DNA from 2 places in the Pseudoalteromonas sp. S3178 genome. Region 2 is predicted to be linked to the other one. Evidence: predicted binding sites of a transcription regulator. Region 2 holds the regulator's gene; the other holds the start of a gene.
The links. Region 2 encodes FliA, which starts transcription of late flagellar genes. Its sites were predicted from a motif close to CTAAAGNTNNNNNNNNNNNNGCCGATA; they were not measured.
Positions count from the first base shown of each region.

Region 1: CWC11_RS04085 (DUF4402 domain-containing protein) is a predicted target of FliA. The motif match lies at 4,826-4,852, and genes of this name have one in related genera.

Region 1 covers NZ_PNCW01000016.1:110,998-127,212, reverse strand. The annotation lists gene CWC11_RS04100 (MSCRAMM family adhesin SdrC) at 1-2,862, opposite strand, end outside; gene CWC11_RS04095 (fimbrial biogenesis chaperone) at 2,849-3,679, opposite strand; gene CWC11_RS04090 (DUF4402 domain-containing protein) at 3,689-4,165, opposite strand; gene CWC11_RS04085 (DUF4402 domain-containing protein) at 4,169-4,771, opposite strand; gene CWC11_RS04080 (SPOR domain-containing protein) at 4,886-5,383, opposite strand; gene CWC11_RS04075 (SPOR domain-containing protein) at 5,600-6,283, opposite strand; gene galU (UTP--glucose-1-phosphate uridylyltransferase GalU) at 6,633-7,511, opposite strand; gene CWC11_RS04065 (thymidylate synthase) at 7,532-8,383, opposite strand; gene lgt (prolipoprotein diacylglyceryl transferase) at 8,393-9,196, opposite strand; gene CWC11_RS04055 (sulfite exporter TauE/SafE family protein) at 9,210-10,019, opposite strand; gene ptsP (phosphoenolpyruvate--protein phosphotransferase) at 10,091-12,355, opposite strand; gene rppH (RNA pyrophosphohydrolase) at 12,386-12,904, opposite strand; gene mutH (DNA mismatch repair endonuclease MutH) at 13,435-14,106, shown strand; gene eno (phosphopyruvate hydratase) at 14,258-15,556, opposite strand; gene pyrG (CTP synthase) at 15,832-16,215, opposite strand, start outside.
Region 2 covers NZ_PNCW01000012.1:38,681-54,895, forward strand. The annotation lists gene dapE (succinyl-diaminopimelate desuccinylase) at 1-879, opposite strand, end outside; gene CWC11_RS02670 (OmpW/AlkL family protein) at 1,142-1,795, shown strand; gene CWC11_RS02675 (DUF2802 domain-containing protein) at 1,826-2,227, opposite strand; gene CWC11_RS02680 (chemotaxis protein CheW) at 2,245-2,742, opposite strand; gene CWC11_RS02685 (chemotaxis protein CheW) at 2,767-3,549, opposite strand; gene CWC11_RS02690 (ParA family protein) at 3,553-4,323, opposite strand; gene CWC11_RS02695 (flagellar motor protein MotB) at 4,336-5,295, opposite strand; gene CWC11_RS02700 (flagellar motor protein) at 5,298-6,062, opposite strand; gene CWC11_RS02705 (protein-glutamate methylesterase/protein-glutamine glutaminase) at 6,055-7,203, opposite strand; gene CWC11_RS02710 (chemotaxis protein CheA) at 7,262-9,484, opposite strand; gene CWC11_RS02715 (protein phosphatase CheZ) at 9,500-10,267, opposite strand; gene cheY (chemotaxis response regulator CheY) at 10,285-10,668, opposite strand; gene CWC11_RS02725 (RNA polymerase sigma factor FliA) at 10,709-11,419, opposite strand; gene CWC11_RS02730 (MinD/ParA family ATP-binding protein) at 11,446-12,306, opposite strand; gene flhF (flagellar biosynthesis GTPase FlhF) at 12,299-13,783, opposite strand; gene flhA (flagellar biosynthesis protein FlhA) at 13,805-15,916, opposite strand; gene flhB (flagellar biosynthesis protein FlhB) at 15,988-16,215, opposite strand, start outside.

The sequences.
Region 1 (16,215 bases), on a different contig from region 2:
TTCTTTTGCATACCCTAACGCTAAAATGAACTTATTTTTAACTTTATCATGTATATAAAAAGCTTTTTTGTGCTCTATTTTTGGTGCTATCAATTGGTAATAAATTTTTAATATGTTTAACGAGCTAAAACTCCCCGCATTAGCAATAGCGCCTGTTATTTCGCTAAGGGCTTTTAATGTAAGATCAACCCCCATTACAACATCACCCTCTGGCGGCAATGACACAGTGACATTTTGGGTGCTTTTTAGCTTCTTGCGTTGTTTATATTCATCATTTATAACCGCTTTATATTGCCCAGGTTTTAAATCTGTAAATAAATAATAACCATCATATGCAGCTTGAGCTTGCGCAATTTGTTCACCTTTTTTATTCAACAGTGAAACACTCGCAAACGGTTGAACTTGAATATCATCACCTTTTTGCTGATAAACAACCCCCTCCACTTCACTTGCATTATTTAATGCAAAGTCCATGTATTCTACAAAACCAGCTCGAGGCGTTATAGAAAAGCCATCATTAGCGGGAATTATAAATGGATTTTCAAAGCTATCTCTATCAAGTATTATGTCTGTCGTTCGGTTTGCAGGCATTGAAGTTAATAGCGCAATACCATGTTCATCTGTAATTGCTTGACGGTAATTATGAACTCCTTTGACTTTAACGCCGGCGATCCCGCGCTCGTCATCATCCATAATACCGTTATTGTTTTGATCTAAAAATACTCTTAGCATTAAGCTACCCGTGTTAGTTAAGCTGCGCTTAGAGATAAAATATGTATTGTTTTCTACATCAAACCCGAGACTAAAACGACTGTAAATGCCAAGTCGCCAATCATCATTACTATTGTAATTTACGTTACTTGTTAAGCTTAATTTGTCACTTTGCCAGTTGAGGCCTAATTCAGCCGATTGAATATTGTTACTGAGTGAGTCAGTTAAAGTAAGTTCTGCTTGTAAGTCTCTGCTCAGGTTACGGCTAAACTCTGCCTCATAACTTACAATTTCACTTACTGGTGATAACCTATAATCAACACCAAACCTTGTGTAAGTTCTACCAAAGCGTTTTTGAAAACGTGTTGTTCCAAATGTGCTCTTGAAGCTATTATCTTGTTGCCATAGTAATTGGTTACTTAATGCAAAGCCCGAATACGAATAATTTAATTGGTTGCGTACTTGTTTAAAACGCCCTCTGGTATCACTATCGTCATATAAAAAGTTATTTTGATAAGAAAGTCGCCCATAAATATTATTCATTAGCCCACCAGCTAAATTTATTTGATAACTGTTAAAATCTTGCTGTTGTTCGTCGGTGCGGTTAGAGGTACTAAAAAGTAGTGATTGTTCGGCAAGTTGAGTTCGAGCTGTAAATTCGAATTCTCGTTCATTTTTATTATTTCTTTCAATGTTTGCATTTAATAATAACCGGTCAAACACACTTATATTGGTACCAAAAGCATATTTGAGTAAATCATCATCTGAGTTTTTTTTACCGAACGCTGCCGAGTAAACAGATACGTTATTAGTAAGCCCTTGTTCGTACCTCCCTGCAACTTGCCACCCCTGCTCTTGTGAATTAAAAACATTATTATTTAGTAGCTGCTTACCTTGTTCAGTAACTGATAATTCATAGTTGCCTTGCCCTTCTTTGAGCTGATTTCCATCTACAAAGTAATAGTCACTTTTGCGCTCAACTTGCCCTTGGGGACCATAAAAAATAAGCTCAAAGTTATTAGCTCCAAATAATAAATCTATGTCATCAAAAATATATCGACCATCTGCGAGGCTCAGCTGCTGATCTATTAATATTTCATTACGGTACAACTCTACATCCCAACCAGGCTGGATAGCACCACTTAAATTAATTTGATTATTAACTATTATTTTATTAGTTACATTATTAGACACTTTAATGCCACGAGCATACTGGCTGTTATAGTTATTACCTACTTGAGTTGCTATTACATCACCAAAAGATATTTCTGTTGGCATAAAGCCATTTTCTATGTTTTTGTCTAAATTTTGCTTTGTAAACGTTAACCTAGAATTGGTTAGTAAATCAGTACTTCGACCTGCCAAAAAATACTCAGCCGATAAATAAGCAAAATCCTGCGTTCCTAAAAGGGAATAGTTTGTGGAATGTTTATCATCGCTTGCGGTAAAGTTTAACTGTAAATCAGCCACTGGGGAGGATAGTGCCTGATAAGGGCTTGCTTTCCAGGGAAGCGTTGGTGGCGACTTTTTATTAGCTGATTTAAAATTACGTGATTGCCTGTACCTTTGTAACTCAACTGGAAGCGGTATTTCTGAACTAATAAATAGCTCTAAATCTGGGTAATCAATATTAAACTCTAGATTTAAAACACTATGTAAGCTTTCAATATCTACATAAATATCATCTTCAATAGTAATTTGGTTTTTTGCTAAAAAATAGCTTTGAGAAGAGCTAGTAAATACTGCCGGAGTAACAACAGCATTAAAGGAAAGTGGTTGTTGGTTTGCTCCAACGCCTTGAGCTGTTCGATTGCTTACATCTACATTCATGGCAAATTGTAATATATCAAACAGGTCACTTAAACTAACATGCACACTTTGGGCGCTCTTAATAGCGGCAACTTCACCTAGATAGTATGAGTTTAAATGAAGTGAGAGTATTAATAACTCCCCAGTTGCTATACGCTGCTGGGGACTTTCTTTAGCGGCGTTATAATCGTTTAGCTCAACGGATTTAGTTAGCTTTAGTTCAATTGTGCGTATTGTTGTTAAAGCATCCTCTACCGAAGCACCTTTGTTGGCATTTGCACAAGTGCTAAGCAGAGCGCTAATGCCTACAAATATTACACACAATAATTTATTTAGCTTCATTCACTGTTAATACATTAAGTGATTGTGATGTTAAAGGAAGCGTGTATTGTGCAAATTCAAGATCTTTATACTCCTGACTTCCTTCATATTTAAAAATAACTTTGCCTGTTTTATCTAAATTTTTTTCACTAAATAAGCTAAGCGTTACGAACGCGTTGTTTACTTCGGGATAAATACTTAAATTGCCAATTTCTGCAATTTTAACTTGCTCATTATCACCATCAACAAAGTAAGCACTTAATTTTCCATAGCTACTAAACTTACCCTCTCGGTTTATATTTAGTAAAAACTGAGGGCATTTATTACTTTTATTTAAAACTAATTGAGCTTGTTCAATGACTACATTAGGTTGTTGCATGTCTTTACGTAACAGAATAGGAATACTATAACTCATAATCATATTTACTTTTATAGAGCTTGTTTTATTAGTATTTTCACCTGGGAGGGCCTGAAACAATAAGTGAGAACGGTACTCACCAGAAACTAAGTTTTTAGGCTTACGTATTGCGATTTTTACTGTTTGCTTTTCACCTGGGGCTAAACGCATTTGTTTTGGTGACAACCGCGCCATTGTACTTAAACTTTCATTAGTAGGCTCTGCTAATTGTATATAACCGCCCGTTGGCTGCGCTTGCTTTTCGCTCCACAAAACACGATATGTTTGATATTTATCACCCGTATTAATTACGGTAACTTTAGCCGTTCTTTGGCGCTCATCAAAACTAATACGAGTTGGAGAAATAAGTAAATTTGCATGTGCACTTTTCCCTATAGTACATACACTCAGTGCAAGCAGCACAACAACTTTATAAAACATGTTTTTCCTTTAGTAATCAATCGTAATTTCTAATTGTGTGTCGGTAATAAAGCTACCATCTAAGTAACCTTGGCTTGTCCCTGTAGTAATTAAACGGCCACCTACTTTAAGTAAAAGCTCTCCAAATTCATCGCTAGCTTGCGTTCTAGGTAAGTCCACTAGGACCACCGAAAACTTAGCACTATTCGATCCTAGCGCTTCGCTTTGCAATGTTGAATCACTTGTTTTATTAAACGAAACTTGAGTAAGAGGAGGTAAGCCAGTAAACAAAAGCTCTGCGGGGTTCCCCTCGGCTAAAACATAAATACTACCAAATGTAGTAGTTTCACCTTCATGATTAATAGTTATAGAGCTTAAGGTATTATTTTGAGGAATAACTAAAGTGCCAAAATTGAGAGGCTCTTGCTGTATGCTATCGCAATAGACCGACTTACTAAAAATCAGCAATAGCGAAGCATACAAAAAGCGCATTATTTGCTTAAGCACTTATCAATAAGACACTTCAATATTGAAGCTACCTGAATACTCACCATCAGGATAATCCACACTTGATACACTTGACGAAGTAGACAACTTTGCGCCTATATTAAATGATACAGCGCCGTCAGCTCCAGCTTGTAAGTTAGGAGTTGCCTGCGTATAAAGCGCCCCCGCATTTGTTCCACTTGTTATAAAATATGTCCAAGAATCGACAGTGAAGTCAGGCTCATTTACCCCCTGTCCTGCAGAAGACACTATTAAGGTATTTACAGGATCAGTAATAGTTAAAATTGAATTAGGTACTACATCAGACACACTAAAACCCGCAGCCTCACCATCCTCTATTACTGAAATAGTTGCAGCATTACTAACGGGGTTTGACTGCGTAGAAACAGGGCTTGCGTCAGGGTCTGGATTAACCACAAGTGTAGCTTGTTCGCCACCTGTTGGATCTGCAATAGCACGAATAGTACCAAAACTTAAATCGTTATCTTTTGTAAGAACAACCGCATTTTGTACCGTTACTTTTGCTTCAAATGATTCTGTTGCTGCAAACGAGCTAAACGAACTGACCGCTGTAACTACAGCTAGTGTAGATAAATAAAACTTCATACTAAATCCTTATGAGAAAATGGGCCTTATTAAATTTTGCCCAACTGTAATTAGTATCGACTTCTAATTCAAATACTTTAATACTATATAAGCTCAAAAGGCTTAGTTTATCAATTATATTGGCTTTCCTATAAATGCAGCGATATCACACGCTTGATCTAATTGATTTACTAAATAACAAAACATGCTTACCTCAGCATTACTTTTAAACGGTCCTACACGTAACCCATACAACGTAATATTGCTTTTTTTGTTCTCAAACACTGCAAAACTAAATTGAGAAAATGCATTAGGATAAAACGCCTTAAGCTTTGTAACTTTCGCAATCGCAAAATCAGGATTTAAATACCAACCGAGTTGAGCCCCTATTTTAGACTCATCTATTAAATTAAGATCTAAATTCTGAGGGGTAGATAATTTAGCCTCAGAAAGAGAATTTACTGTAGTAGGTTCAAGAGGTTTTACAGCTTCGTTGCTATAGGTAATATCTGGTTTTTTTTGGGTTAATAAAGGTGGGTTTTCACTCAATTCGCTTTGAGAAGATAACGCCATAATTAGCAGCTGTAAATCCGCTTCCATAGCAGTTAATTTGGCGATGCTATCTTGCTGCATATGCCACTGCGATACGAACTCTTTGACCTGTTTGTCTGTTATTAAGGTATGTTGCGTGCTTTCTTGTTTAATCGTCGCACTAGTACATCCATAAAGACCAAAAGGTATAAGTAAAGTTAGTATTAAATGAAAATTCCTAAAACAGCGCATTAAAAGTACTCAGACAACCTAGATAACATCTCAAAGCAAATTATGCGCCACTTTCAATAAATTTAGTTACAACTTAATAGGCTTATCTGTGTAATTACTTACTATGCAATCAAGCTTATATAGCTTAAATACGTCACAGTCAGCTTTTGCATTTTTAAAGTTTTGGTAAGAGCCTAGTTTTAGCCTGTAAAAAGTTTTGTTATTTATTTTTGCGGTTTCTACATTTGTCAGTATTTTGTCTCTAAATAATGGGGCTGCTTTGGTATTTAGCTCTTTCCATGCTTTTGCTACACCGTTTTGCGAATCAACAGAGGCAACCTGTAATGCAAATACATGTTTAGGTGTATTTAATTTAACAGCTTGCTTTTTATTGCTGTAGTTTTGCTTTACCTGTCGCGGGCGCGATTGCGTACTGCGGGCATTGCGTGGCGAGCGTACTGACTTACTGCTATAGCCTTGGTTAGACTGGGCTATAGCTTTGCTGTTTATAATGTCTATATGGTTTACTAAATAAGTTATTTCTTTTTCTAATTTTAAAATGCGCTCAATACCCGCTCGGGCTTGTTGCCATTGCATGGCGGCATCTTTTAGCTGAGCAAGCTCTAGGGCAGTAATAGATACGTAGTCTGGTGTGTTAGTTTGCGGTGTGTTGCTTGTTTTTATTTCAGGCGTAACACTGCATGCTGTGCCAAATAAAAGCATCAGCAAGCTAAGTGATAGCCCAATGTTATTTTTTTTATGTATAAACATGTATTTGTTGTCCTGAAAGTAGTGCCTTTACACTTACATTTCAGTTAAACATTCTCACAAGAAAGCGTTTAACTTTATTAAGCTTTGAGCTATTAACTTAGCTCTTCGTATGCTTTTTTATGTTTTATAAAACACAATATTGCATACTCCACCCCTTCCTTGAGAGCATTATTTAATACAAATTTAATGCCAGTTAACTTAAACTTTACAACATAAATTACAATCTGTCTGTAATGTCCCTAAAACATTTCTGTTTTTGAGCTTTCTTATTAATACATATTTATTCTAATGAATAAGTATAAAAAAAGGCGCCAAATAGGCGCCTTAAGGTATTAAATAAAATAACTAATTAAATTAGTGTTTTAATAAATGATTTGAGTTCACCTGCAAATTCATCGCGGCGTAGTGCAAATTCAATCGTTGCTTTTAAGTAACCTATTTTACTACCACAATCGTGACTACGGCCTTTAATTGCATAAGCATCAACTTTTTCATGCTCCATTAGCATTGCAATGGCATCTGTTAGCTGAATTTCGTTGCCTGCCCCTTGAGGTGTTTTAGCAAGTAATGGCCAAATATTTTCACTTAATACATAACGCCCTACTACAGCTAAGTTAGAAGGAGCTTGATCAACAGGCGGTTTTTCTACCATGTTTGTAATGGGTGAGCTTTCCCCTTGCTGTAAGTCAACATCGCCTAAATCAACCACACCAAACTTATCTACTTCATCCATTGGCACTGGCTCAACCATTATTTGGCTGTGTTTTGTTTGCTCAAAATGAGCAATCATTTCAGCTAGGTTGTCTTTTTTTAGGTCGCTTTCTACGTCATCAATAATTACATCTGGCAAAATTACAACAAACGGTTCGTTACCAATAATTGGCGCCGCACAGTTGATTGCGTGGCCTAAGCCTTTAGCTTCACCTTGGCGTACGTGAATAATAGTGACGTCTTTAGGGCAAATAGCCTGCACTTCGGCAAGTAATTGCCGCTTAACACGTTTTTCTAATGTGGCCTCTAGTTCAAAGCTTGTATCAAAATGGTTTTCGATAGAATTTTTACTTGAGTGAGTTACAAGTACTATTTCTTTAATTCCTGCTGCTACCGCTTCATTTACTACATATTGAATAAGTGGACGGTCTACTATTGGTAGCATTTCTTTAGGGATTGCTTTTGTGGCAGGTAACATACGAGTACCTAAGCCCGCTACTGGGATCACTGCTTTCATTTTAGTTTTCCTTAATCTTTTTATACTGAAAATGGATACTGAATCGGTTCGTGGCTTTGATAGCCCGTTACTTCAAAGTCATCACGCGTTACCCACGTTTCTATATCTTCTAACGTTTTTATTTTTGGGTTAATTGCTAGTTTAGGCGATTCGAACGGTTCGCGCTTTAATTGCACGTCTCGCATTAGTTCTAGTTGGTTTTCGTAAATATGGGCGTTAGCAATTTTATGATACGCCTTACCTGCTTTATGGCCGGTAATTTGAGCTACCAATGCAAGTAAAACAAAACACTGAATTTGATTGAAATTCAAGCCCAGTGGCACATCACAGCTGCGCTGATACGATGTTAAATATAGCGTGTCACCAAGCAGGGAAAAAGTATGCGTGTGCATACATGGGCGCAAACAACCAAGCTCAAATTCGCCGGGGTTATAAAAAGTAACGATTTCCCCTCTATCATCAATACCATTTTTTAAGTTATTAATAACTTTAGCAAGCTGATCGAGCGTTGAACCATCTGGTCGCTGCCATCCGCGGCCTTGTACGCCGTAGACGCGGCCCATGTCGTCTTCACCTTTACGGTTAGGGTTATTAAGCCATGCGCCGTTGTCGTTAGCATTTGCATCCCAAGTTTTACAACCAATATTACGAAACTGCTCTGCACTATCGTAACCACGTAAATACCCTAATAACTCAGCAATCGCTGCTTTGTAGTAGCTTTTACGCGTGGTGATCATAGGAAACTTATTATTCGCTACGTCGTACTCTAAATCAGCGTTTATAACTGTTAAACAGCGCGTTCCTGTACGTTTATTTTCTACCCACTGGCCTTCGTCAACAATACGCTGACATAATTCTAAATATTGTTTCATGCTGTTTTATTATGCCTTAGCTGCTTTAACTTGTTGTGGTTGTTTGTATGCCCAAATTAATAAACCTAAACCACCCACAATCATAGGAAGTGATAATATTTGCCCCATCGAAATAAAGTCAGCAAACAGCCCTAGTTGCGCATCTGGTTGGCGAAAGTACTCAATGCAGAACCTAAATACGCCATAACCTAGTAAAAATACACCCGCTACACTACCCGCTGGACGCGGTTTTTTAATAAACCATTGCAGGATTAAAAAGAGTACTAGGCCTTCAAAAAATGCTTCATATAATTGTGATGGATGACGCGCAAGTGGCCCGCCTGTAGGAAATACCATAGCCCAAGGCACATCGGTCACTCGACCCCACAGCTCGCCATTAATAAAGTTACCTATTCTTCCAGCTAGTAAACCAACAGGTACAAGCGGAGCAACAAAATCGCCAACTTGAAGCAATGATTTTTTGCGTGTCCACGAGAAAACGGCTACGGCTGTTATAACTCCCAGCGTGCCGCCATGGAAAGACATACCACCTTGATCTATTCTAAATAAATAAAGCGGGTTTTCTATAAAGTAACTAAACTGATAAAACAATACATAACCAATACGCCCACCAAGAATTACCCCTAGCATGCCATAAAATAGTAAGTCGCTTACCTGCTCTTTTGTCCAACCTGAATTAGGTTTTGCAGCTTGACGATTAGCGAACCACATCGCAAACGCAAAACCAATTAAATACATTAACCCGTACCAACGTACGCTTAGCGGCCCAACAGAAAAAATTATTGGATCAATTTGAGGAAACTCAAGTGCCATAAAAAATAAACCTTTAGCTAAAAACCATTTTAAGTGCGATAACAACAAGCAATACCGCGAAAACTTTCTTTATTGTATTAACAGGTAAATAATGAGTTGCTTTAGCGCCTATAGGCGCAACAAACCATGATGTAATAACAATCCCAAATAACGCAGGTAAATAAACAAACCCTGCAAAACCATGTTCTAAATCGGTAACTTGCCAACCTGCACTAATATACCCAATAGAACCAAATAAGGCGATAACAATGCCGCAAGCAGCGGCGCAACCTATGGCTTTTTTTATATCTACCGAAAAATAATTAAGCATTGGAACAATAAGCGCCCCACCACCAATGCCAATTAAACCAGATAAGCCTCCCATTAGAGCCGATATAGCTCCCAAAATAGGGCCTGCTGGTAAAGGTTGCTCCAATACTGCTTTTTTGCGGGTCGACAACACCATTCTTGTTGCAATAAACACGACGCTGATAGCGAACACAGTTCGTAAAATTTGCTCAGGAATGAGGCTTGCGGCAAAGCCACTAATTAATGCCCCTAACGCAACGCCTGACATAACCCAAGGAGCTATTTCCCACGGCACATTATCATTTTTATGATGAGCTAACGCTGAAGAGGTTGAAGTAAATAAAATAGAAGCAAGTGAGGTTGCTATAGCAATCACTAAAACGTGACTTGGAGATGTAACGTCAAACGATAACAGTAACGTACTAAGCACAGGGACAATAATTAAACCGCCACCAATACCTAATAATCCTGCTAAAAAACCGACAATGCAGCCTAGTAGTGCGCAGCTTGCCACTAACAGCCCTAAGTCATACATAGTTATCTCAAATACCTATTAATGTGTGTATATTAAAGGATTATAAAGCCAATAGCATCTGCGGATTGATACTATTTAGGCGTGTAAAACAAATCGCCTAATTGATGCTCTATCATAAAGTTTCGTGTTAAACGCAATACTTGCTTAGCGGTAGATTGAGTTAAGCACTCGTTAAGTAGCTGCTCCATGTCACTCACATTTAAGCGCCTGATCACCCACTTAACTTTATTAAGTGATGATAGGTTCATACTTAAGCGCCTGTATCCCATTGCAATAAGTAAAATCGCACCTTCGGGGTCGCCACCAAGTTCACCACATAAACTAAAAGGCAATTCGTACTGCTCACACTCACAAGCCACTTTATTTAACACTCTTAGTACGCCTGGGTGATAAGGATTAAAGAGCTCAGCAACACGTGCATTAGCTCTATCTACAGCTAATAGGTACTGCGTTAAATCGTTACTACCGACTGAGCAAAAATCGACTTTTTTTGACCATTCAGGCAACATAAATACGCTAGAAGGCACCTCAAGCATTATACCAATATCAGGTCTTTCTATACTTTGCTCTGGGTACTTTTCACTTAGCTCATAATACGCTTGCTCAAACAATGCCAAAGATTCATCTACTTCATCGGTGCCACTGATCATTGGCAGCATAATCTTTAAATTGCCTAAGCCAATATTTGCTTTTAACATCGCTTTAAGCTGATCTAAAAATAGCTCTGGATGATCAAGGCTTATGCGTATACCACGCCATCCTAAAAATGGGTTTTCTTCGGTAATATTAAAATAATCTAAAACTTTATCGCCACCAATATCCAGCGTACGCATAACCACAGGGTTTGGGTGGTAGCTAGTAAGCACTTCGCGGTACCAGTTTTCTTGCTCTAATTGCGACGGAAACTGGCCTTTTTGCATAAACCAAGCCTCTGTTCTGTAAAGCCCTACGCCATCGCAAATATGTGAACTGCTTTGTTCTGTATTTAGCTCAAGCCCGGCATTTAACAGCAAGCTAATATGCTCACCATCAAGCGTTATTGATTCTGATGTTTGCTCGGCTAAAAAACGGTTATTCAATAAGCCATCTTGGTACTGAAGCTCGGTATACTCATCTATTAGCATTTGCGATGGGGAAATATATAAACGCCCAGAAAATGCATCCAGAATGAGCGGTTTACCCTCAAACTGTAATAGTGGTAAATCTTCAATACCCCAAATAGCAGGAATACCCATTGCACGCGTTAAAATAGACGCATGGCTATTAGCTGAACCATTAACACTAACTACACCCGCTAAATGCCCTTTTGGCACTTCTGCAAGCATGGCCGGAGTTAATGTATTAGCAATTAAAATAGTATTTGGTGGGTAATCTTTTATAGCGTGTTCGGTGTTTACTAAATGATGTAGCACACGTAAACCAATGTCTTTAACATCAACCGCACGCTCCTTTATATATGGGTCTTGCATGGCATTAAATTGAGAGATTAAGCGCTCTATTACAATTTTTAATGCACTTTTAGCGCACCAACCTTCTTGTAACTGTACCTCAACATTATGGCCTAAGCTTTTTGCATCAAGTAATTGTTGGTAAACATCAAATACAGCCAACGCTTCATGCGGTATCGAGTCACTTAGCGTCATAGAAAGCGTATTAAATTCTTTTCGGGTCGCGGCTACGGCTTGCGTAAACAAGCGGCGTTGCTCTGTTACATCACTGTCTTTTAAAAGCTCTATAGACTTAAAATCAAGCTTTGGCAGCACGACAAATGCTTGGCCAATTCCTATGCCCGGCGCACTCGATACCCCTTTTAAAACAGATGTTTGATGAGATGATTCATCTTGTCGCAATACTTCTTTTATTTCAGCATGCGCTAATTGTGATGCAAGTTGCGCAGAGAGCGTAATTAAAAACGATTCTTCATCTTGGCTAAAAACACGGGCCATTTTTTGCTGAACAACAATAACGCCTAATACTTTTTTTTGATGCACCACAGGCACTGACAAAAAAGCATTGTAGCCTTCTTCATTCACTTCGGGGGAGAGTTTAAATCGCGGGTGTGATTTAGCAAATGCTATATTAATTGGCTCTTCGCGCTGGGCAACTAAGCCTACTAAGCCTTCGGTAAAGCCAATTCTAAACTTACCCACCGCATCAGGATTTAACCCTTCGGTAGCCATAAGTACAAAATTGTCTTGGCTGTAATCTGCAAAATAAATGGAGCAGCACTGGGTTTTCATGGCATCTTTAACCATTTGCACAAAGCACACTAGAGCACTGTCTAAATTCGCTTGTTGCGATACAGACTCAGCAATAGACCTAAGTGTAGCCAGCATGTCCTGCTCCTTTATTCTATCTAGAAATTACTACCTTTTACTTCGCCAATGATCTTTGTGTTGTTCTCTTTTATTAAAAGGCATGGCGAAAGGAGCAAACTCCTTCATTACACGTCGATAAACATCCCGTTTAAACGATACTACCTGTCTTACAGGATACCAGTAACTTACCCAGCGCCAATCATCAAACTCTGGATGATGGGTTTTAAGCAAGTTTACATCTTCATCTTTACAACGCAGTTTTAATAAAAACCATTTTTGTTTTTGCCCAATACACACCGGACTAGAGTCGCGGCGAATTAATCGTTTGGGTAATTTATAGCGTAACCAATGTTTTGAGCTTGCGACTATTTCTACATCTTCAGGTCGCAGCCCTACTTCCTCGTGTAACTCGCGGTACATGGTTTGTTCTGCTGTCTCGCCATCATCAACACCACCTTGGGGAAATTGCCAAGAATGCTGACCATAACGTCTAGCCCAAAAAACCTGTCCCTGATTATTGCAAATTACAATTCCTACATTGGCACGAAAACCTTCGGCATCAATCACCTTAGTGCCTCATTTGTAAGTCGATTTTTAATGATTGTTCCACATTAGCTGCAATACGGCAAACACTATTATAGCCAAGCTAATTTGTAAGCTAAGTTTACGCTTTTGCATACCCCATAAAATAATGAAGTGTGAGTAAAAATTTTAAAAATAATCCACCAAAGCTATTGCGGTTATTGTTTTACTCTACTTACTCACAGTTTGTGCATAACTTTTATAAAACACGCTCGTTTTGCAAACAAATCCACAATATAAGATCTAAAAACTCGTGTTCTCCACAGAATCTGTGGATAAACATGTTTATATAGTTGTATTTATCCCAGCAACTTTTAACAGCCTTAATCAAAACTGAATGCATAACTTAAAAAAAACCAGCTAGCTCAGTAACTTAAAGTAAACAGCCCAATTTTATACATGTACAAAATTAACCCAAACAACAAGCGAGCAAAAAACGAACAACCCTAAAGATATCCACGGCTTAGCCAATTTGCTATCATGGCTATGGTATTTATTCAACCGAAATTAATAGTATGCGACCATCAAAACCACACTCAATTAACGATCTAATGCAGCGCGTGAATAACATTGCTGGATTAACACTTGGCCAACTTGCAAACCAGTATCACTTTAAAACACCTGATGATTTACTTCGTGAAAAAGGCTGGACCGGGCAACTAATTGAATATGTACTTGGGGCTACAGCAGGTTCAAAACCCCTCCCTGATTTTGAAGATTTAGGGATAGAGCTCAAAACACTCCCCATTTCTTACAAAGGTAAGCCGCTAGAGACTACGTTTGTATCGGTAACACCTTTAATAAACGTCACCGGTATGACGTGGCATACAAGCTCTGTGCGTAAAAAACTAAATCATGTTTTATGGTTACCCATACTAAGTGAGCGAGATATAGCCCCGTTTGACAGAACGATAGGCAGCGGCTTTTTGTGGCAACCAACACCTGAGCAAGATGCATTATTACAGCGTGACTGGGAAGAACAAATGGAGTTAATCGCACTTGGGCGAGTAGATGAAATATCAGGCCATTTAGGGGATGCTATACAAATTAGACCTAAGGCGGCAAACAGCAAAGTGGTTACTGATGCTATTGGTCCACATGGTCAAATTATCAAAACCCTACCACGTGGTTTTTATTTAAAAACCAGTTTTACAGGTGAGATTTTAAAACAGCAGTTTCAGCTTTAATTATACGTAAGTATTAAAAGCTTTATGTGGGCTCATTTTTACTAAATACGTACATTAGAAGGTCTACTCAAATCTCCTAATAGAAAAGTAGCTGGCATAAAAAATCCCCGCCTGAGCGAGGATCTTATAATCTTAAATTAAAGAGCTGTAATTACTGGCCTTTAACTTCTTTAAGACCATTGTAAGGTGCTTTTGAACCTAGCGCTTCTTCAATACGAAGAAGTTGGTTGTACTTAGCTACACGGTCAGAACGGCTCAATGAACCTGTTTTAATTTGACCTGCAGCAGTACCTACCGCTAAATCAGCAATAGTTGAATCTTCTGTCTCGCCAGAGCGGTGAGAAATAACAACTGTAAAGCCTGCATCTTTTGCCATTTTGATTGCAGCTAACGTTTCAGTTAGTGAACCAATTTGGTTAAACTTAATTAAGATTGAGTTAGCAATACCGTTGTCGATACCACGTTTTAAAATCTTAGTATTTGTTACGAATAAGTCATCACCTACTAATTGGATTTTATCACCCATTAGTTTAGTTTGGTGTGCAAAGCCATCCCAATCTGACTCATCTAAGCCATCTTCAATAGACACAATTGGATATTGCTCAGTAAGCTCTTGTAAGAAGAAGTTAAATTCTTCTGAAGTGAATTTTTTGCCTTCACCTTTAAGATCGTAAATATTTGCTTCTTTGTCGTAAAACTCAGATGCAGCACAATCCATCGCTAAAGTAATATCTTTACCTAACTCGTAACCTGCGTTTGCTACCGCAACTTTAATTGCTGCAAGTGCCGCTTCGTTAGATGCAAGGTTTGGCGCAAAGCCACCTTCATCGCCAACCGCTGTTGAATGACCGTCTGCTTTAAGTACTTTTGCAAGGCTATGAAATACCTCTGCGCCCATACGTAGGCCTTCGCGGAAGTTTGCAGCGCCAACAGGTTGGATCATAAACTCTTGAATATCTACAGAGTTATCTGCGTGCTCACCACCATTGATGATGTTCATCATTGGAAGTGGCATAGAGTAAACACCCGGTGTGCCGTTTAAATCAGCAATGTGCTCGTAAAGCTCTACTTTTTTAGACTGTGCAGCTGCTTTTGCAGTTGCAAGTGATACTGCTAAGATTGCGTTTGCACCTAGTTTTTCTTTGTTTTCAGTGCCGTCTAAATCTAGCATTACTTTATCAACAGCACTTTGCTCTAATGCATTTTGGCCTTTAAGCGCATCTGCGATTTCATTATTAATAAAACCAACAGCATTTAATACGCCTTTACCTAAGTAACGTGACTTATCACCGTCGCGTAACTCTAATGCTTCGCGAGTACCAGTAGATGCGCCTGAAGGTGCAGCTGCACGACCCCAAGAACCATCTGCTAAATGTACGTCTGCTTCAACAGTTGGGTTACCACGCGAGTCCATAATTTCGCGACCGATTACTTTTACGATTTCTGACATCTTGATTCCTCTATATTCCCAAAATGGTGAGTTCAGCTAACTTTACTACGTTTTGTATAGTTTATACCAATTGCATTTAATTAGTGAGCCATCATAGCGCTAAGAAAACAACTCAATAACAAGGCACAAATTATGACATATAGTTGTTCTATATGAGTAATTTTTAACGCAGTTAGTGACTTATTTATTCCGATACAATGCTCATATTTTTAATATAATGGGTATCAGTCAACCCTTAAAACAAAAAAGCCGTGCAATATGCACGGCTTTTAAAATTACGAATTAGCTTTTTGGTGAATGTGAGCCGCAGCTACAAACCCTTCAAATAGCGGGTGACCATCACGTGGGGTTGACGTGAATTCCGGGTGGAATTGCGCGGCAATAAACCATGGGTGATCTTTATTTTCGATAATTTCTACTAATTTTTTATCTTCTGATAAACCAGTAAAGCTCAAGCCTGCTTTTTCAAGCGCCTCTACAAAATTATTGTTTACTTCGTAGCGATGACGATGACGTTCAACAATTTCAGCATTACCGTATACTTCATGTACTTTAGAACCTGGTGTTAAATGACATTTTTGTGCGCCTAAACGCATAGTGCCACCTAAATCAGATTTTTCATCACGTACTTCAACCTTACCTTCAGCGTCTAACCATTC
Region 2 (16,215 bases):
TAAAAACTCATTTAATGTATTTAGTAATAATGCTTTAACAGCCGTACTGTTATAACCGTGACTATAGCGTACATTAAATGTGATTTCGCACTCACAAGGTACTAAATTATCAACCACGTTATTTATATTTATACCGGTTACTTGCAGTGTTGTTTTAGAACTTGCTTCATCTAGAAGCCAAACTTGCTCACTTAACGAATTTACTATTTTTGCGCCCAAATGCGCGGCATTAAGTGTATTTTGAGGATACGCGACATGCCCAGCCTTACCTCTTACGGTTATACGCGCAGAGAGCGCGCCACGGCGTCCGTTTTTAATTGTATCGCCAACTTGTATTGAGCTTGTAGGCTCTCCTACAATACAACCGTCTAATACAATGCCTCGCCTAGTTAGCCTATTTGCTATTTCTAAAGAACCAAACTCAGCTTCACCTTCTTCATCAGACGTAATAAGCCAATAAAGTGTGCCTGCTCTTGCAGACTTACTATTAATTAAATTTTTTGTAGCGCTTAACATCGCCGCTACACCGCCCTTCATATCAGCAGCGCCTCTGCCAAAAATAGCACCATCTACTATTTTACCTTCAAAAGGAGGGCTTAACCACGCGTCACCTGTTGCTGGTACAACATCAATATGGCCAGAGAAAGCAATGCTCGGACCCTCTTTAAATTTAATACTTGCTATTAAGTTTGTTACGCCATTTATAGTAAATTTTTCATAATTAAAGCCTAACTCTGTTAATTGCTTAATTAGCCAATCTATTGCACCCGCTTGCTCAGGTGTTACTGATTTAAAGCGAATGAGCGTCTGTAGGTACTCTACAACATCAACTTTACTATCTGTGTGTTTTATCTGTGATTCAAGCGCCGCTAAAAACATATTAAATATACTATGTAGCCTAAGAAGCTTTTATTAAAACGTGGTTTTATGACTCCCCTATGTCAGCCCTAATACATTCTTGTGACGATGAGCAAAATAAAATGTCAATATTTGCGATTAACGAATAACGCTAAAATTAATCTAAATCAATAAAGTGCTGCACAAGGTTCAAACATTTTTGAAACTTTGATCTAGAACAGGTTTTTAAATTTTTTATTCGTCAATAATAGTGGCAATTAAAAAGTCGTTCTCGGAGAACAGCATGAAAACTCAAATTAGCATTGCATTACTTACTTCTTTACTAGCACTCTCTCCTGCTGCACACGCTAACTTTAGCGTAAATGTTGGCGCTATTAACGTTAACCCTGACAACAGCAGCTCAGCAATTAACGAGGCGCCAACACTGGGTCTTAAAGGCGATTCAGATACACAATTAGGTATTACTATCGATTACGCATTTAACGACAAATGGGTGCTAGAACTTATAGCAGCTACACCATTTTCTCATGATGTAAACGGCGCTGGTGGTTTGGCTGGTAATAAAATTGCCGATATAAAACAATTACCACCTTCACTTGTCGCTCAATACCACTTTTTAGATACTAGTTATGCGCTAAGACCTTTTGTAGGTGTGGGTATAAACTACACTGCATTTTTTGACGAACAGCCATCGCAAGCCCTTAAAACAACACTGGGCACAGATGATGTAGAAGTAAAATTAGATGATTCTTTTGGCTTTGTAGCTCAAGTAGGCGCTAACTATAAAATTGATAAAAACTGGGGCTTGCACGCCATGGTATCGCTTATGGATATTGATACTGATGCAACGGTATACGCTAATGGTGCAAAAGCACTTACCTCAACGGTAGAGCTAGACCCTGTAGTGGCAATGTTTGGTGTTAGATATAGTTTTTAGAAAGTAGTATATGTGTGTGTTAAAAAGGCGCTATGCGCCTTTTTGTTTATGTAGTGAAAAAAGTAATTCAGCTTCAGCTCTTGGTAATTCGCATTCGCGTATAACTTCATCTAAATCAGCCCCGAGTTCAACCATTTTCACAGCACGAGAGTAGATCTTGGCATCGGGATCATCGTACTTTTGAGCCGCTTGTTGCTGTATTAAGTCTTGGTTTTGTTGTTCAACTTCAAGCACTCGCTTACCAATACTCAGCAATCCGGTTCTTAACTCTGACACTTCACTTCTTAAAATATGAGTTTGCTCAGATGATTCTTTAAGTTGCTGAGAAATGGAATCAATTTCTGCAGTGTGTTTATTTTTTAATGCAATAATTAACGCCAGCGATATAAGACCTACCGCTAGCGCCGATATAGCTATACTAAGTAACAGCATAATTTATTTGGTAAAGCTTATATATCGCTTAACTCATCCCATTCATCATCACTAAGTAGTTTATTTAAATCAACTAATATAAGTAATTCATTATCGCGATTACAAACACCTTGAATAAACTTAGCACTTTCTTCAGTACCCACATTAGGAGCACTGTCTATTTCAGAACTTCGCAGATAAACAACTTCAGATACGCTATCGGCTAAAATACCAATGACTTGCTCTTCTGCTTCAATAATCAAAATTCGAGAATTATCAGTAGTATCAGCTGCTGGTAAGCCAAAACGAGAGCGAGTATCAATAACCGTTACCACGTTACCGCGAAGGTTAATAATACCAATAACATAAGAAGGCGCTCCAGGTACTGGAGCTATTTCTGTATAACGAAGTATTTCTTGTACTTGCATTACATTTACGCCGTAGGTTTCTTCCTCAAGCTTAAACGTAACCCACTGTAAAATTTCATCATTATTATCTGCATTTTTATTTGCTGACAGTAATTTATCTTGATTCATGCTATTACCCCGTAATGGTCATTACTACTGACGGCTGTCTAAGCCTTTCTCTAATAATATATTTAAGTTGTCTACATCAATTAAAGCACACATTTTTTCTTTTATAACGCCCGCAAGCCATGGACGCTTGCTTTGGTTGGTACGCCATTTTACATCTTCTTTACTCAATGTAATGTTATTTATCAGCTTTTCAGCTAATAAGCCCCACTGACTATCGCCTAGTGTAATTAAATATTGATAATCTAATGACGCTTCTAATTTTTCATCGTACTTTTCTGGCATTACCCAACGAGCGGTATCAACAACGTTGAGTTTTTCCTCTCGGTTAAGCATGACACCTTTAAACCACTTAGGTTTACCAAACAAATGATTTACTTCACCTAATTGATGAATACCACCTAATGCCTTTAATGGCACAGCAAGTGTGAGCCCTGCCACTTCAAAAAATAACGCCTGAAACTCACCTTCAAAATAATCAGCCTTACCATCAATTGAAAGCTGCGGCTCAGTGCTTTCAAGTGCGGTAGTGGTTGCTTCTACATTGTCGTTATTAGCAACCTCACTAACATTTTCGGTATCAGATATTGGCTCTACATCTGAAGCGAGTAAATCTTGATCGAATACTTTTTCTGCTGCTTTTAATTGCTCTTTAGGTTTTAAATGAACTTGCTCAGGCTGTGTGCCATCTGGGAGCTGCTCGAGTAACTTTGCTACTGGCTCAAGGCTATCTACAGGCTCGTCTTCACAAAGCAAAGCCCCTAGGTATTGTTTCATTACTTTTTCATTAGCAAATAATTGCTTACTCATTCATTAACCTTGTTCAATTAAATACTCCAATAGCGCTTTATATGCATATACACCACGCGAGCGGGGACAAAATTCTATTGGCACTTTTTGCGCTAAGCTTGCATCTCTAAACTTAGTATCCACCGGAATAACACCTGGCCATACTTTATTAGTGTATGTATTTTGTAATGTTTTATATGCCTCTAACGATGCTTTAGTACGCTTGTCATACATAGTAGGAATTATAGTATATTGATAATCTTTCGCCTGAGAGGTTTGCATTAATTCCATTGTGCGCATCATTCTATCGAGCCCTTTAAGCGCTAAAAATTCAGTTTGTACGGGAACTAAAATACGCTCACTGGCGGCTAAAGCGTTAACCATCAACACACCTAAAACAGGAGGACAGTCTAAAATGGCATAGTCGTAATGTTCACTGATTTTTGCAAGCGCTTTTTTTAATATTAGTCCCATTCCCGTTTTATTACCCATACTTCTATCAAGCGTGGCGATGGCCATAGTTGCGGGTAAAATATCTAGATTTTCGAGAGTTGATGGACATAATGCTTGAAGTATTTCTTCGCTTTGCATACTCGTACCACGTGCAAAAATATCGTACACGCTGACTTCTAAGTCTTCAGAGTCTATACCAAAGTAATATGTGAGTGATGCATGAGGATCGGTATCTATAAGCAGCACACGTTTACCCTGCAAAGCTAAAATACCAGCAAGGCTAACAGCAGTGGTTGTTTTTCCAACCCCTCCCTTTTGATTTGCGACAGTCCAAATCTTCACATTTTGTCCTAATTACTGTTCATTGCGTGTGGTTATGCGAATACCACCATGAGGCAATCGAATTATTTTGATAGTATCGTCGTCCGAAGGTAGCTCGACTTCGTGCTCTACCGCTTCAGGCTCACTTTCTTGCTCACCTTTTTTAACTTCTTTTTTAGGCGGTAGGCCATACTTAGAAAGTGCAATTACAACTTTACGATTTTCAGCTCGCCCTGCGGCGGTACTGTTATCTGCAAACGGAGAGTATTGACCATATCCCTCTATAGCCATTCTTGCCGAGTTAATACCTAACGCCTCGAGCTCCACTAAAATACTGGTAGCTCTAGCAACCGATAGCTCCCAGTTAGAGCGAAAAATTTCATTACGAATAGTTTCATCGTCAGTATAACCGCGCACTCGTACATAGTTATCTACAGGAGCAATAATATCTTTAACTATTTTAACTACTTGCTTTGCTCTTGAGTGGGCAACTGAGCTTCCACTTGAAAACAACATTCCAGAACTAAGCTCTATAATCAACCAATCTTGGTTAAGCTCTAAGCTAGCCTCGCCATCACGAATTTCATCAATTAGTGCTGACTGTAATTTAACTAAAAGGCTATCAAGGGGTTTGCCTAAATACTTTTGTTGAATATTACTTGTATCACTTTGGCCATCAAGAAGCTCAGGGCCTTGCTCTTGCTTTTGAATACTTTCACCATAAAGAACTTCTTGCTCTGGCGTCACTCTATCGGTCAAAATTCCATTGCCGTTAACACCTTCACCTTGCTGCGAAAATTGGCGTGCAGACTTATCAAAAACATGTTCAAGTGAGTCAGATAAAACCTGAAAGCTTTCTTCTTTATTAATAGCAATAGCGTATAGCACTACAAAAAAGGCAAACATTATAGTCATGTAATCAGCATACGACACAAGCCAACGCTCTGTGTGTTGGTCTTTAGCGGCTGAATGACGAAGGCGCCTACGCAGCATAGTTACGCATCCACTAAATTAGGGCGCTCAACACGATAAGCCTCAAGCTTTAATTCTATATTCATAGGGCTTTCGCCAACGCTTATAGCAATCACACCTTCAGCAAGCATTTCATGGTATAGCATTTTTTGCTCAACTCGCTGTTTAAGCTTATTTGCCATTGGTAAAAACAGTAAATTAGCGAGTCCAACTCCGTAAATTGTCGCTATAAAAGCAGTTGCCACACCTGCGCCCAACATTTGTGGGTCAGTAATAAAAGACATTGCCTGAATTAATCCAAGCACAGCTCCTAAAATCCCAATGGTAGGACTGTAACCTCCCATGGCTTCATAAACACGAGCAGCTTCTAATAAGCGATCACGTTCAAGTAGTAAATCAATTTCGAGTGTGTCGCGCAGCTTTTGCTCTGAACAGCCATCAATCAGTAAGCTTAAACCTTTTGCAGCATAAGCGTCTGAGTGAGTTAGTGCTTCGTTTTCAAGCGCTAAGTAACCTTCTTGTCGAGCTTTATGGGACCAGCGCTTGACTTGCTCTATTGCTTCGTCAATATCATAGTGAGGAGCAACAAAAACCCAGCTACTCATATTCAGCATTTTTTTAAATGTACTGGCAGAGGTTTGTAACATAACCGCGCCAATAGTGCCGCCTAAAACAATAATTAATGCAGGCCCATTAAAAAGAGCTGAAACAACGCCACCCTCTAAAGAATAACCAATAGCTATTGCACCAAGCGCGACGACTAACCCAAGTATTGAGAGCTTATCCACACCCAGTCTCTCTTTTAATTCTCATAGCAACATCATCAAGTGCTAAATTTTCACTTGCAAGTCCTGCGTTTGCGATCGCTTGTGGCATACCATACACTACGCAGCTTTTTTCATCTTGAGCCCAAATTGTGGCACCAGTTTGCTTGAGCATCCGCGCACCATCACGCCCATCAGCGCCCATGCCAGTTAAAACAATTGCCAACACATCACCTTGGTAAGCCTTTGCTGCACTGGCAAAAGTAACATCTACACTAGGTTTGTAACTTATGCGTTCGCTATTATCTTCAAATACACGCAATGTTCTATTTGAGCCGCGCCCTTCAACCATCATTTGTTGCCCACCTGGCGCTAAGTAAGCCGTTCCAGGTTGTAAACGATCCCCTTGCTGAGCTTCTTTTACTTTAATTTGGCACAATCCATTTAGACGTGCAGCAAATGCTGGCGTGAACGCAGCAGGCATGTGTTGAATAAGTAAAATTGGGTGAGGAAAATTTGCAGGTAACTGAGTTAAAATAGTTTGTAGTGCAACAGGTCCCCCTGTTGATGTACCTATTGCAACAAGTTGGTAGTGTTTACCACTTGCTCGTATTGACGCATTATTTGAGTGAGCTTTTGCAGGCTCAGTACGTTGAAAGCTTCTATCAGGCTGCTTTACAGTGCTAGCCCCTGAAAAACTAGAGCGTACAGACGTTGCTCTTTCTACTGGTTTACTTGTAGTGATTGGCTTAAACGCTCTTGGCGCCCGCCTTCTTCCTATTTCTTTTACTTTTGTTTGTAGTAACTTAATAGCATCTTCGTTATTACGCGCAATATCTTCGAATTTTTTTGGTAAAAAATCCATTGCTCCAGCATCTAGTGCATCTAATGTTGCTGTTGCACCATCACGTGTTAGCGACGAAAACATTAATATCGGCGTTGGATTACTCGCCATTATTTCTTTCACAGCACTAATGCCATCAAGCACGGGCATTTCTACATCCATAGTGATCATGTCAGGGCGTAGCTGCGCTGTTTTTTCTACAGCTTCTCTGCCATTTACAGCAAAACCTATAACGTGTATGTCGCTATCTTGTTCAAGTATTTCGCTTACTCTACGGCGAAAAAAGCTTGAATCATCAACAACTAAAACTTTAACGGCCATTTAGCTCTCTTATTAAGTTTATGCGCAGGTAAGTATTTACTACATACCTGCATTATTATTAGCCTGCGTAATGTTTTAACATGCTTGGAACATCAAGAATAAGTGCAATACCACCATCAGAGGTAATTGTAGCGCCTGCCATACCTGGCGTGCCTTGAAGCAATGCATCAAGCGGCTTAATTACCACTTCCTCTTGGCCTATTAATGAATCGACAACAAAACCAACTTGCTGCGTTCCAATTTGAACAATAACAACATGTCCTTGGGCTTTTCGCTGAGAGCGGTCTGCACCTTTAACTAGCCAATGCTCTAGATAAAATAACGGAATCGCTTTTTTACGCACAATAATTGTTAATTGACCATCAACAACATTTGTCTTAGTTAAATCTAAATGGAATATCTCACTTACCCCAGCCAGTGGTAAGGCAAATGTTTGTGCCCCAACAATAACCATTAGAGTAGGTAAAATAGCTAAAGTTAGAGGAACTTTTATTTCTAAAATAGTGCCTACACCTAGCTCAGACTGTATGCTAACCGAACCATTCAATTGAGTGATTTTAGTTTTTACTACGTCCATCCCTACACCACGGCCAGAAATATCTGAAATTTCTTCTTTGGTAGAAAAACCTGGAGCAAAAATTAGGTTATAAGCTTCAGTGTCAGAAAGTCGACTCGCTTGGTCATGATCGAGAACGCCTTTACTAATCGCTATTTTTTTGAGTTTCTCAGCGTCCATACCTGCACCATCATCTTTAATGGTTAACAAAATATGATCGCCTTCTTGCGATGCAGATAACGTTACATTACCTGTTCGTGGTTTGCCTGCGGCTTCACGGGCGGCTGGCATTTCAATTCCATGATCGACTGAATTACGAACTAAATGCACAAGAGGATCGGCAAGCGCTTCAACTAAGTTTTTATCTAAATCAGTTTCTTCACCAACAAGTTGTAGATTTATATCTTTATTTAAACTACGCGCTAAATCACGAACAACACGAGGGAAACGGCCAAAAACCTTTTTGATTGGCTGCATTCGTGTTTGCATAACCGCACCTTGAATATCAGCAGTTACTACATCAAGATTAGATATTGCTTTACCCATGGCCTCGCTATCAGAGTTAGTGGCAAGACTCACTAAGCGATTTCGAACAAGTACTAGCTCACCCACCATATTCATAATTTGATCAAGACGTTTAGTATCTACACGTACTGTAGTTTCAGCTGGCGGTGGTGCTGCCTTTTTAGGTGCAGGAGGTGCTTTTGCTGCAGGCTTTTCAGGTGCTTTGTCAACTGGTTTTGGTGCAGGGGCTTTAGCTGGTTCCGCTTTTTTTACCGGCTCAGGCTGTTTTGCAGCTGGCGGTGAAACAGGCTCAGGTTGTTTTGCAGCTGGTGCGCTTTCTATCGATTTAGGAGCAGTCCCTTTACCATGAAGCTCATCAAGAAGCGCTTCAAACTCATCATCACTAATTTCATCATCTGACGATGAACTCACATCGTTTGGTGTTGCTTTAGCTTGTTCAACAGGAGCTTGTGCAGTGTTACTTTTTTCTGGTTCTGAGTTTGCTACAGCACCAAAACTACCAACACCATGCAATTCATCTAATAAACTATCGAATTCATCATCTGTTATATCGCCGCTAAAATCAGCACCGCTTGCTGTTGCTTCTTCAGCAATAGGACCTTGTCCTTTACCATGAAGTTCATCAAGCAGGTTTTCAAATTCGTCTTCGGTAATTTCATCTATTTGTGCATCAGCTGCGCTAGGTGCACCACTAAATAATTCATCAAAAGCAAATGGGTCTTCTTCGTCTATATCATTCGCTTCTACAGACTCAGCTTGAGGTTGATCTGGTTCATTTTGGGATGCTGCACCGGCTAGTTCAGCCTCTGTCGGCGGTAAACCAAGTATGTGAAGAGTTTCGAGTAACTGGGGGTCTGCAGGTTCAGGTTTGTCTCTATTTTGAATAGTCGCAAACATTTCGTTAATGGTGTCGAGGGCTTGTAATATAACATCCATCAACTCAGAGTTGACAGTTCGCACTCCTTGACGCAGTAAATCGAATACGTTTTCTGCACCATGACACGCATCAACAAGCTCCGTCATTGCTAAAAAGCCGGCACCACCTTTTACGGTATGAAAACCTCTAAATATAGCATTTAGTAGTTCGGTATCTTCTGGGTTATTTTCCAGCTCAACTAACTGTTCAGATAAAAGCTCTAGGATTTCTCCAGCTTCTACCAGAAAGTCTTGTAAAATATCTTCATCGACTTCAAAGCTCATGCAGTTACTCTCCTCTTAGAAGCCCAAACTTGATAAAAGATCATCGACTTCATCTTGATCAGATACAACATCATTACGTGAATCTTTATCAATAATAGGGCCTTCAGGACCTGCTAAAGTTTGTGTGGCAACTGGTTCTTCTGTTTTTTGTTGTTCTATTATTTCAGCTGTGCTGTCATCTTGTGCAGCAAAGGCTGTTAAAAGATGGAGTAAGCTCTCTTCAACTTCTCTTACAAGTTCTATAACACGACGAATGACCTGTCCGGTTAGATCCTGATAGTCTTGAGCCATTAACACGTTGGTCATTAAGCTCTGTAACTCATCGGTTTTATGATGAGAGTTGTTCATAAACTTATCGATGCTATGACACAGCGTCTTAAACTCACCTAACTCAATTTCGCGACTCATTAAGCGATCCCAAGTCGGTTTAATATGAGATATTTCATCTGCTAATTGCTGAGCAATAGGCAAACTTGCTTCAACGGCATCCATTGTTTTATTAGCTGCATTTTCTGTCATTTCCATAACATAATTAAGCCGCTTTTTAGCATCAGGAATAGCGTCAGTAGTTAAGTCAGTTAAACGTGTATCAAGTTCAAAGCTTTTAAGCGCTTCGTGCAATTGACGGGTTAACTTTCCAACTTCAGCAAATAATTCAGATTGCTCTTGTGAAGCGGTTTCTAAAATTAACTGATTGGCTTTCTCTTGCTCACCGTTTTCTAAAAAAACGACGAGTTGTCGAGCTTGTTCTAAAGTTATTTGAGGCGCAGCAGGTGCTGACATAAGCCTCTCCCCCATCATTAACCTAAACGTTCAAATACTTTTTCTAATTTAGTTTTTAATGTTCCAGCCGTAAAAGGCTTAACAATATAACCATTAACACCAGCTTGAGCTGCTGCAATTATTTGTTCTTTTTTAGCTTCAGCTGTCACCATTAGTACAGGGATATGCTTTAGCTTATCATCTGCACGAATCGCTCTTAAAAGGTCAATACCTTGCATTCCCGGCATGTTCCAATCTGTAACCACAAAATCAAATACTTGATTTTGTAACATAGGCAAAGCTGTAGAACCGTCATCAGCTTCTTGAACGTTAGTGAAGCCTAAGTCACGTAACAGATTTTTAATAATACGTCTCATCGTTGAAAAATCATCAACAACAAGAATTTTCATGTTTTTATCCAAAACATCCTCCAGTGAGGTTTTAACCTTAGTTTACTTACTACTAATTTATCCAGTCATTGATTTTAGCTTTAAGCTTAATCATCGCCTGACCATGTATTTGACTTACACGCGATTCACTTACATCGAGTATATGTCCTATTTCTTTTAAATTCATTTCATCGTTATAGTACAAAGAAAGTACCATTGCATCACGCTCTGGTAATGACTTAATTGCACTAAGCAAAGACTCATTAAACCGTTCATTTTTAACATTATTAAAAGGTTTGTCTAGTGATAAATCTTGCCCTACCGGAGTGATAACATCTTCATCAACTCCAAGATCCTCAATACCTAATACTTTACTTGCGTTAACATCATTTAAAATATGATGGTACTCATTTAACGAAATTTCAAGTTTTTCAGCAACTTCAGTATCTGATGGTTCACGATTTAAGCTGCTTTCAAGCTCCGTGATGGCCTCAGCTACTTGTCTACTTTTACGGTGTACTGAGCGAGGGGCCCAATCACCACGGCGCATTTCATCGAGCATAGCTCCACGTATTCTTATACCTGCGAAGGTTTCAAAACTTGCGCCTTTGGTTGCATCAAAGTTTTTTGAAGCTTCAATTAAACCTATCATTCCTGATTGAATTAAATCATCAAGTTGAACACTTGGCGGTAATCTAGCAATTAGATGGCATGCCACTTTTTTTACAAGCGATGCATGCTTTTCAACAATCACATTTAAGTTTTGTGTTGTTTGATATCCCATAGCTCTATTCACCAATGTTGTCATAATTAGCCGTTTACTAGTTTTTCAATGAAAAACTCTAAATGCCCAGATGGTTGGTTTGGTATTGGCCATTTAACTGCTTTTGTTGCCAGCGTTTTAAATGCAAGGGCTGCTGGCGAATTCGGAAAGAGTTCTACAATTACTTTTTGACGACGCGTTGATTTACGCATATTTTCATCATATGGAACGGTGGCAACAAGCTCCATTGAAATATCTAAAAAACGATCGGTTACTTTAGATAACTTTGCAAATAACTCTTGGCCTTCTCGCATACTGCGGACCATATTTGCAACAATTTTAAATTTATAAACACCATGCTCACGGCTTAATACTTTAATTAATGCATATGCATCAGTTATTGATGTTGGCTCATCACAAACAACAACCATGACATCTTGTGCAGCGCGAGAAAAACTCAGCACCATGTCAGAAATACCGGCGGCAGTATCTACAATTAAAATATCAAATTCAGTGTTGAGTTCACTAAAGGCACGAATTAAGCCGGCATGCTCTGAAGGCGACAGTTCGACCATACTTTGCGAACCCGACGTAGCAGGTACAATTTTTATTCCTGCAGGGCCTTCAACTAAAATTTCATCCAGCTCACATTCGCCAGATAAAACATGTGACAAGTTGCGCTCTACGCGCAAACCAAGCATCACATCACAATTTGCTAAGCCTAAGTCGGCATCAAGCACTAATACTCGATTACCTTGCTGCCCTAATGCAATAGCAGTATTTAGAGAAACATTTGTTTTCCCTACTCCACCTTTACCACCAGTTACAGCGATAACTTTTACGCCGTTGTTATTGTTTTGACTCATTTTGCGCAGGCCGCTTGCTTGATCTAATACTGTGTTAATCATACATCCCTACTGTGCTTGGCGCCACTGCTTGGTGCCTTGAATGTTGTGCTTTTGTTCTTTTTAAATACAATTGCTCAGCCTTTTTAACTAGTTTCTCAGCATTTGCAACTCGAATATCTTCTGGTACTCGTTGCCCGTTAGTAAGATACCCTATTGGAAGGCGATTTTGAATCGCAATACTAATAATCTCACCCAAACTTAAAGACTCGTCTAACTTGGTGAAAATACAACCACTTAACTGTACTTTTTTAAAGTGACGTACGGTTTCTTGTAGTACATTAATTTGTGCTGTTGCACTTAGTACTAAATAACTACGAATATCAACGCGTTGATTACGCATCAATGTATTTAACTGCTCAGTTAAACGCAAGTCTCGCTGGCTCATACCTGCTGTATCAATTAATACTAGACGCTTATTACGTAAATGATATAAAACTTCAGCTAATTCATTAGCATCTTTTACTTGTTTAACTCCACAACCAATGATTCGTCCGTATGTGGCAAGCTGCTCATAAGCACCAATTCTGTAAGTATCAGTTGTGATTAATGCGACTTTATCAGCACCATATTTTTGAGCGCCTAACGCTGCAAGTTTAGCAACCGTTGTTGTTTTACCTACGCCTGTTGGGCCAACTAACGCATAAACACCACCTTGGCGAAGTATCTCGTTGTTAGTTGTTTGCATTTGATCTTCGACCATAGTTAATAATGCTTTCCAACCTTGTTGGCGAGATACATCGTCAGGCACAAAACAAGCCATTTGCTGAGCGACTTCTTTATCTATACCCATACCGACTAAACGGTCAACCATACACGCACGTGTTGGATCGCGACGCGCCATATCTTGTTGCATTAAACTCGATACTTGATGTTCAAGTAATTGACGAATTGCATTCATTTCCTCACGCATATTTGTCATTTCTTCGCTTTCATTATTTTTAGTTTGTGGGCGAGAATTTACAGGCGCTTCTAAATCATCAAAATCACGGTCTAAGTCGTCAAAACCTAAGCTATCAGCTTGCGTATGCGGACGCTGCGGGGCTACATCATCACGTGAAAACATATTATTGGTAGGACGCGCTTTAGCGACAGGCTCTTGGTAGTTGTCGGTAGTATCAATACCCGATTGTGAAAACATTGAAGCAAGCTCTGGAGAACGAGGACGTGGAGACTGGCGCTCTAATAACGCTTGTAAGCTGTCTGCAACTTTTGCTTGAGGCTCTGGTTTAGCACGCTGAGGCTCTGGTTTTACAAAATTATGCATACTTTGTTGTGGGGCTTGAGCACGTGTGTTTTGAGCTGCTTGAGGCTGCGAAGCTACTTTAGGGGCTGCCTTGTCATAATCAACCGCTGCTACAATTTCAACACCGTTAGCAAGCTTCTTATTTGACATAATAACCGCATCAACACCTAACTCATCTTTAACTTCTTTAAGTGCTGTGCGCATATCTTTAGCGAAAAAACGTTTAATTTTCATGGTTTAACCCCTGTTAAAATCTTATTGTTGGCCTACCGAGCTTACAATCTTGATCTGTCTTTCATCTGGTACCTCTTGATAAGACATCACCCTTAAACCAGGTATTGTGTACTTAACAAAACGAGATAACACAGTGCGTAACATTCCTGACGTTAGCAATATCGAAGGTTCGCCAGCCATTTCTTGGTTTTGATGCGCTTCGGTTAATGACACTTGAAGTCGCTCTGCAAGTCCTGGCTCTATACCGGCACCTTCGTCGCCTGCATTTTGCAGTGACTGATGCAACATCTGTTCCAACTCAGGCGCCAAGGTTATGACAGGGATTTCTGACGACATACCCACAGCGTCTTGAACAATCAATCTACGCAGTGAAATGCGCACTGCAGCCGTTAAAACATCGGGGTCTTGGCTTCGCGGGCCATATTCAACAAGGGTTTGTACAATTGAGCGCATATCGCGAATAGCGACACCTTCGTTTAGTAAATTTTGCAGTACTTTTACAATTACAGTCAATGGCAATACATCTGGCACTAGCCCTTCAACTAAGCGAGGGTGGCTTTTAGCAAGCATATCAAGTAGGTTTTGAACCTCTTCGTGTCCTAGTAATAATGCAGCACTATTTGTAAGTAATTGGCTTATATGCGTCGCAACAACGGTGGCTGAATCAACAACGGTGTAACCAAGAGATTGAGCTTCATCTTTTTGATCGGGCTTAATCCAAACAGCATCAAGTCCAAATGCAGGGTCTTTTGTGTCAACACCTTTAATTGGCCCAAATACTTGACCTGGATTTATAGCAAGTTCGTCACCATGCTTAAGCTCACTTTCGCCGGTAGATACACCCATCAACGTGATTCTGTAAGCATTTGGATCTAGCTCCAGATTATCGCGAATATGTACAGGTGGCACTAAAAACCCAAGCTCTTGAGAAAGCTTTTTACGCACGCCTTTAATACGATTTAGTAGCTCGCCACCTTGTGACTGATCAACCAGTGGTATTAATCTGTAACCTACTTCTAGGCCTATAACGTCAATTTGTTGAACGTCATCCCAACCAAGCTCTTTTTGCTCTTGCTTATTAGCAACGCCTGTTGCTGGATTATTTCCATTAGCTGCTGCTTCAGCCTCTAAAGCGGCTGCTTTTAATTTACTTTGTTGTGTGTAATACGCTACATAACCTAATAAACCACCTAGGCTCAAAAAGGCTAAGTGAGGCATACCGGGTACAAGCCCCATTACAATTAAAATACCTGATGCAATAAATAATGACTTTTCGTTGCCTAGTTGCTTCTTAAATTGGTCGCCCATATTAAGCGATTCATTTTGACGCGTTACAACAATTGCGGTGCCAATTGAAAGCAGTAAAGAAGGAAGCTGAGCAACTAGGCCATCACCAATAGTAAGTAATGTATACACTTCCATCGCATTGCCAAAACTCATATTGTGTTGGATCATACCTACAAATAAACCACCAACAATATTGATAACTAATATAACAATACCTGCGATTGCATCGCCTTTAACAAATTTACTAGCACCATCCATAGAACCATAAAAATCAGCTTCGCGAGTAACTTCTTCACGGCGATCTCGCGCTTGCTCAGCACTAATAAAACCAGCATTTAAGTCTGCATCTATAGCCATTTGCTTACCCGGCATAGCATCAAGGGTAAAACGTGCTGACACTTCAGATATTCGCCCTGCACCTTTGGTAATTACCACAAAGTTAATAATAATCAGAATTAAAAAAACCACTAAACCAACGGCGTAATTTCCGCCAATAACTACCGAGCCAAAAGCCTCAATTACTTTACCAGCAGAGTCACCACCATTATGCCCTTCAAGTAATACTACACGTGTACTGGCAACGTTTAGGGCGAGTCGCATTATGGTTGCAATAAGTAACACGGCCGGAAACATACCAAACTCAACGGGCTTCATTGTATAAACAGTCACAAGCAGAACAACTAACGCAAGTGCTATATTGAACGAAAAGAGTATATCGAGAAGAAAAGGTGGGAGCGGTAAAATAACCATACCAAGCGCAGCTAACACCAACAATGGTGTTCCTACGCCTTTGGCGTACTCTTTTTTATCTTTATTAAGTTGTTGTAATACCGCTTTAAAATCCATAAATCTACAATTTCAAAAAATTGACACTACGCTGAAATTGCAATAACTATTCCAAGTTATGATCTTAACGACTAATACTTGTAAGCATCTGGAATTGGGAGTTTTTTATTAAGTGGAACAGGACGTTTACCACGTCCTTTATTAAAGCGTTTAAGCTGAAATACATACGCCAAAACTTGCGCAACAGCGGTAAATAATTGATCGGGTATTTGATCGCCTACCTCAGCGGTATGATAAAGCGCACGGGTTAGCATTGGCGACTCCACAATAGGAACTTCGTTACCTATTGCAACTTTACG